DNA from 2 places in the Methylococcus sp. ANG genome. Region 1 is predicted to be linked to the other one. Evidence: riboswitches for the same ligand, from Rfam matches in the RefSeq annotation. Region 1 holds a riboswitch; the other holds the start of a gene.
What was found. A riboswitch is a leader RNA that binds a small molecule or an ion and turns the genes downstream of it on or off. The one in region 1 is predicted to bind cobalamin.

Region 1 (3,398 bases):
CTCCGAAGCAGCCTCCGCCGCTTCGGCCGTACCGGCGGAGGCTGCCGCTTCCTCGCGCCCTTTTTCCATGTCGCCGACCATGAACTTGGCCGCTCTGACCATGCGCTGGGCTTTCTGACGGTTCAGGCCGGGAATCTTGGTGAGCCGGCCGACGTCGGCATCGGCGAGCTCCTCGACCGAAAAAATCCCGTGCTCGGCCAGCATGATACGCGTCGACTTGCTGATGCCCTTGACTTTGCTGATGACCAAACTTCCTCCCTCCTTCTTCTTTCTCTCGCCTTCCACGGTCTCCATCAATCGAACAGTTTCAGATACTCCTCATAGCCGGCCTCCGCCAGTTCCTCCTTGGGAATGAAGCGCAATGCGCCGGAATTGATGCAATAGCGCTTGCCGGTCGGCGCCGGGCCGTCGTCGAAAACGTGCCCCAAATGGGAATCGGCATGCCTGCTGCGCACTTCGGTCCGGACCATCGAGTGGGACCGGTCGGTCGACGTGACGACGTGATCGGGCTCCAGCGGCCGGGTGAAGCTCGGCCATCCCGTCCCCGAATCGAATTTGTCGCGCGAGCTGAACAGCGGTTCACCCGACACGACGTCCACATAGATGCCTTCCCGGTGGTTGTCCCAGTACGGATTGTCGAACGGCCGTTCGGTGCCGTTTTCCCTGCAGATCGCATACTGTTCCTCGCTCAGCCGGCCTTTGATCTCTTCCTCCGTCGGCTTCCTGAAGCTTTTCCAGTCCCAGCCCATACCCGTATCCCCGTCGAAATCTCTCAAAAAAATCAATTATTAAACATTGGCGCTCCCGCTTCCATACGCTACAATCCGCGCCCTTCACAGGTGTCGGCCGGCGGGAAACGCCGGTCGGTGAAACGGGAAGCCGGTGCGGATACCTTATCCCAATCCGGCGCTGCCCCCGCAACGGTGATTGAGCCGGAACGTATCAAACGTTCCGAGGCGGATTCTTGACGCCACTGCGCGAATGCGCGGGAAGGCAGAAAACCGCCCGGCGGACACGCCTCTCATCAGCCCGGAGACCGGCCTGCGATGACATGAAGACCCCGCGGAGGGCGAGGGTCGCGCCCCGCTTTACCGCAAGCCCCTTCACCCGGGCGATGCGGCGCGGGCCGGCCTTTCGACCTCCGCGGAACCGTTAACGCCATGCGGGTGTGCATGGCCATCACATGCAGAGGTCCATCGTGAAATCCCGGCTTTTCCGCCTTTCCCTCTCGGCGCTCGGCGCCGCCCTTTCCTTCGACACATCGGCCATCGACAGCGATCCCGAGGAACTCGACACCGTGGTGGTTACGGCCACCCGCACCGAAACGCCGAGCCGGCAGGTCGGCAGCTCCGTCACCGTCCTGACCGCCGAGGACATCAAAGAGCGAGGCATCTATTCGGTCGACCAGATCCTGCGTATCGTTCCCGGCCTCGACGTGGCCCAGAGCGGCGGTCCCGGACGGGAGACCTCGGTGTTCCTGCGCGGCGCCAACTCCGGCCAGACCATCGTCCTGATCGACTGGACCGAAATGAACGATCCCTCCTCGGCCAACGCCGGGTTCGACTTCGCCAACCTGACCGTCGACAACATCGAGCGCATCGAAATCCTGCGTGGCGCGGCCAGTTCGGTATACGGATCGGAGGCCATCGGCGGGGTGATCAACATCATCACCAAGAAGGGCACCGGCAAACCGAGGCTGAAAGTCAGCGTCGACGGCGGCGGCTACGACACCTGGCGGGTCATGGGCGACATCGCCGGCGGCGATCCCGGCCTCAACTACAGCCTCACCGCCAGCCACCGCGAAGTCCGCGGCTTTTCCGCCGCCGACCAGCACTTCGGTGCCACCGAGCGCGACGGTTATCGCAATACCACCGTCAGCGCCCGCGTCGGCGGCAAGCCCGCCGACAACCTGGAACTGGGCTGGAGCCTGCGCTACGACGACGCCTTCACCAAGCTGGACAACTACGACTTCCTGCTCCGGCGCCCCGTCGACGACCCCAACTTCACCGGCAACACCAACGAGCTCTATACCCGCGGCTTCGGCACCCTCAAGCTGTTCGACAACCTGTGGGAGCAGACGGCCGGGATGGCCTACACCCGCGTGGACCGCCAGTACGACAACGCCGCCAACCCGGGCGATCCCTTCCCGTTCCGCGCGGCCTACCTGGGCGAAAAGATCAAGGGCAACTGGCTCAATACGCTGCGCCCGCACGAAACCAACACAATCTCGTTCGGCATCGATGACGAGGAGGACACCATGACCATCATGGAGCCCTCGCAGTTCGTCAAGAGCTACAACACGCTGGGATATTTTCTCGAAGACCAGATCAATCCCTTCGACTGGTGGTCCACCACGGCGAACGTGCGGCATGACCACAACAACTTCGTCGGCGGCAGGACGACCTGGCGGGTCAGCCAGGTCTGGACCGCTCCGCATATAGAAACCCGGTTGAAGGCCAACTACGGGACCGGCTTCAAGGTGCCCGCACTCGCCCAGCTCTACGATCCCCTGTACAACACGGGGAACCCTGACCTCCGGCCGGAAACCAGCGCCAACTGGGACGTCGGCATCGAACAGCCGTTCTGGGGAGCAGCGAGAGGCAATGCCGGCATCGTGTACTTCAACAACCGTTTCAACGACTTGATCCAGTTCGATCCCGTCGCGTTCCGCATGGAAAACATCAACAATGCCACAGCCGAGGGCCTGGAAACCTATGTCGAACTGAATCCGCTGAGCGGCCTGGACCTGCGGGCAACGTATACCTACATGGACAGCCGGGACAAGGATACCGGAAACCCTCTGTACCAGAGAGCCCGGGACAAAGGAGCATTCGACGCCAATTACCGTTTCGACAGCGGCGCCAACGTACACGCGAACATCGTGATGGTTGGCCAGCGGCTCAGCATCGGCAACCGCATGGTGCCCGGCTATGTCGTGCTCAACCTCGCGGGATCCTACGAAGTCAGCGACCGGCTGTCGCTGTGGACCCGGGTGGATAACGCGCTCAACAAATGGTACGAGGAAGTCTACGGTTACGGTGCCACTGGCGCCGCGGCTTACGGCGGCCTCACCCTGACCTATTAGCGGGACGCCCTATTTCACCACCCGCAGTGCCGGCCGCTTTTTCTGCGCCGGCTCCTGCGGTTCGGGTGGCGGCGGAGGTTCGCCGCCGGGCCCCTCTTCCTGGTCGAACACCATGCCCTGGCCATTTTCGCGGGCATACAGCGCCATGACGGCCGACACCGGGATGTAGACGCTGGTGGGCGCGCCGCTGAAACGGGCGCTGAACGTCACTTCGTGGTTGTTCATGTCCAGATGCTGCACGGCTTGCGGGCGGAGATTGAGCACGATGCGCCCTTCCTGCACGTATTGGCGCGGCACGTCCACCGAGGGCGCT
Region 2 (3,398 bases), 260 kb from region 1:
CCTTGTGCACCACCAGCACCGGCGCCTCGTCGGACCAGCCGGCGTCGAGCAGGGTCTGCCGCACCTCGCGCAGCAGGGTGATCGAGAGGAACAGGCACAGAGTGCAGCGATGGCGGGCCAGCTCCCGCAGGGATTCGCCCTCGGGCATGGGGGTACGTCCCTCGACGCGGGTCAGGATCACCGTCTGGGTGACCTCCGGCAGCGTCAGGCTTTCCACCGCCGCCGCGGCCGAGGCCATGGCCGAGGAGACGCCGGGCACCACGCCCACCTCGATGCCGGCTTCGTCCAGCGGCCGCACCATCTCGATCAGTGCGCCGTACAGGGAAGGATCGCCGGTTTGCAGGCGCACGACGATAGGGTTGCGGCGCGCCTCCCGGATCAGCCACTCGCCGATCTGTTCCAGAGTCATGTCCTTGGAGTCCGCGATCGTGCAACCGGCTTTGGCCCAGCGCAGGGCGGCTTCCGAAACCAGGGAGCCGGCGTAGAGAATGGCGTCGGCGGATTCGACGAGCCTCCTTCCCTTGACCGTGATCAGCTCCGGATCGCCGGGGCCGGCGCCGACGAACCAGACCTTGCCGCCTGCAAAGGTTTCCGTGCTCATGGAAAGCCGAGCATCATTCTGCGGGACAGAAGCGCCGGAAAGCCGCGGCGGAGACTCCCCCCAGCACCCCCCAGAACAGGGCATTGCTCAACAGCGTCGCCAGCCTGAACTGGACGCGGAGAGTTTCCGGCGCCAGCCCGCCGCTCAGAGGGGGGTGGGGAGCGCCGATCAGATGCGGCAAGGCCAGCAGCATGCCGCCCAGTATCCGCAGCGGGCGATGCTCCTGGAGACAAACCAACCCCAGCCCCCCTGCTGTACAAAGGGCGGTAGCCAGCCACCAGGCCTGCCGAGCGCCGAGCTCGGCGGCAAAATCGCCCGGCAACTCCGGCGGCAGCCCCAGCCCGGGCGCGGCGAAGAATACCGCAAAGCCCGCGAGCCCCCATGCCAAGCCTTGCGCCATGCCCTTAGGCCGGCGCCACGCGTACAAACCGGTCAACATCAGTCCGTAGCCTATACCCAGGATGCCGTTCCCGACCGCCGTGGCGAGCAGACGCGGCCAGCCGGTTTCCGGCCGCCAGGCATCCGTCCCCCCATCACGGTTTTCCGTCGGCTCCGGCGCACCGGAGGCGGCCACCTCCTCGTAAACCTCCGCCTGGAGAATCAGCGGAGTCACCCACAAGGCTTGCGTCAGAGTCAGCAGGGATGCAGCCGACAGCCCCGCCAGAAAGGCGGAAAAGCCCAAAGCCCGGAACATTGGTCAGTGACAAGGGAAAGCAGCGGAATGCCGGGTGTCGTGAGCCGCGTTGTGCACGGCCGGCGTCGGCGAAAAGCCGACCATGAGCACCAGAAAACCACCGAGCGCCATCGCGGCGATTGCGGCGGTTCTGGCACCGACATGGATCAGCGAAGAATGGGACAGCGTTCGTGCGTTCATGGGGAACTTTCCGTCAAAAGGCGATCCGGATAAAAAACCGCTGGACGTGAACGCGCCGTTGGCGTCGCCGAAAAGTGCGATGCCAGTGGGCCACGCCCGCCCGCCGCGGGTCAGCACCACTGCCACGGGCCGGTCTCCGGACTTGCGAGCGACACCGGAGGCATCGACCCATCGCCTTCCCGCAAGAGCAAGCCCTTGCAGTGGCGCCGTGATGGGATTTGACTCGCTTACCGTTGCGGGGGCAGTGCCGGCCTTGTTCCCCTCCCCCTGTTTCCGGGGGAGGGAGGGGAACGCACCGGCTTCCCGTTTAACCCGGACGCGGACAGAATGCCGGCCGAGCACCCGAAAGCAGATAGGGCGCACTCTAAGAGATTTGGCCCATCGCGTCAAAATTCGTGCTGACCGGACCACGGCCGTACGGGGTGCTGCCACCGCTATGCAAGACCCGAGCGAACGGCGAGAATCTTGCGTTCCGGTTTGGAGCGGCCTTCCGCTTCACCTCGCAACGGCGGACGAATTCGACAAATGACTCACATGCTTCCCATGGGCCGGGGAGAATCCTACGGGCACCACGGAGAAATCCTGCAAGGCGCGGTGCCCTCGGCGCGCGGAATTCCGAGACCCATCCTGGTCACGCTGCCCTGCCTTCGCTACCGGGTCGTCGCCCACTTTTTCCCCGCGGCCGGAAACCGCTTGCAGACGCTTCCCGGCCCCCGCCCCAAAGCGGCGCGGGCGGCATTGCTGACGCTGTCCTGTCTTGGGTTTTCCGGCATCGGCGGCCTGCTGTTCCTGAACGGCAACATCCCGCGCGGCCAGGGACTCGGTTCCTCCACCGCCGATGTCACGGCTGCGATTCGGGCTGTCGCCCATGCCTGCGGCCGGACTTTGGCGCCGGAGCGGATCGCACGCCTGGCCGTCCAGGCCGAGGCCGCGTCGGATCCGCTGATGTTCGACGGCGCCGCCCTGGTTTTCGCGCAGCGCGAAGGGATCGTCGTGGAACGATTCGACAAGCCGCTGCCTCCCATGGAACTGCTGAGCGTCCGGGACCCGGCCAACGGCAGCGGAATCGATACGCTGAGCGGCACGCCGCGCCGTTACGACCGCGGGGAAATGAGCCTATGCGAAGCCCTGCTCGGGGAGTTGCGGGATGGCGTTGCGCAGGGAGATGCCGGCGTGATCGGTTCCGTCGCGACGGCCAGCGCGCGTCTCAACCAGCGGTTCGTCCGAAAACCGCGCCTCGACGAGCTCGAAGCACTGGGCAGACATCATGGCGCACTCGGCATTCAGGTGGCCCACAGCGGCACGGTCATGGGCCTGTTGTTCCGGCAGGGAAATCGGGAAGCGATCCGTGCGGCGAGAAGGCAGTTGGCGAGGCGGGGATGGGACGTCGATGCCCCCCCATTCGCCGGCCTCCGCGCGCGCTTTCGCCCCGGATGCCGAGGGCATCGCCACAACCGCCAGCCACTGACATGTCCCGCCGCCCCTCCCTCCCCCTTGGCGCAACGCTGATGGTTCAGGGCACGACGTCCGATGCCGGCAAGAGCACGCTGGTGACCGGCTTGTGCCGTGCCCTGCATCGCCGGGGTTTCCGCGTCGCGCCTTTCAAGCCGCAGAACATGGCCCTCAACAGCGCCGTCACGCCGGAGGGGGGCGAGATCGGCCGAGCCCAGGCGGTCCAGGCGCAGGCCTGCGGTCTCCCGCCGCATACCGACATGAATCCGGTCCTGCTCAAACCCTATGCCGATCTCGGTTCGCAGGTCATCGTCCATGGCCGTGCCGCGGGCAACATGGACGCCCGCCGCTACCATGAGTTCAAGCCCAGGGCCCTGGCCGCGGTGCTGGCCTCCCACACCCGGCTCGCCCGGCAATATCAGGCGGTCATCGTCGAGGGCGCGGGCAGTCCGGCGGAAATCAACCTGAGGA

Region 2: another riboswitch for cobalamin. It lies ahead of ABZN20_RS08225 (CbtB domain-containing protein); the one in region 1 lies ahead of ABZN20_RS06990 (TonB-dependent receptor plug domain-containing protein).

The regions. Positions count from the first base shown of each region.
Region 1 covers NZ_CP160399.1:1,477,959-1,481,356, forward strand. The annotation lists gene ppk1 (polyphosphate kinase 1) at 1-249, opposite strand, end outside; gene msrB (peptide-methionine (R)-S-oxide reductase MsrB) at 294-749, opposite strand; cobalamin riboswitch at 821-1,059, shown strand; gene ABZN20_RS06990 (TonB-dependent receptor plug domain-containing protein) at 1,199-3,085, shown strand; gene ABZN20_RS06995 (ClpXP protease specificity-enhancing factor) at 3,095-3,398, opposite strand, start outside.
Region 2 covers NZ_CP160399.1:1,735,211-1,738,608, forward strand. The annotation lists gene cobM (precorrin-4 C(11)-methyltransferase) at 1-601, opposite strand, end outside; gene ABZN20_RS08220 (CbtA family protein) at 615-1,295, opposite strand; gene ABZN20_RS08225 (CbtB domain-containing protein) at 1,299-1,601, opposite strand; cobalamin riboswitch at 1,586-1,836, opposite strand; gene ABZN20_RS08230 (hypothetical protein) at 2,001-2,984, shown strand; gene ABZN20_RS08235 (cobyric acid synthase) at 2,984-3,398, shown strand, end outside.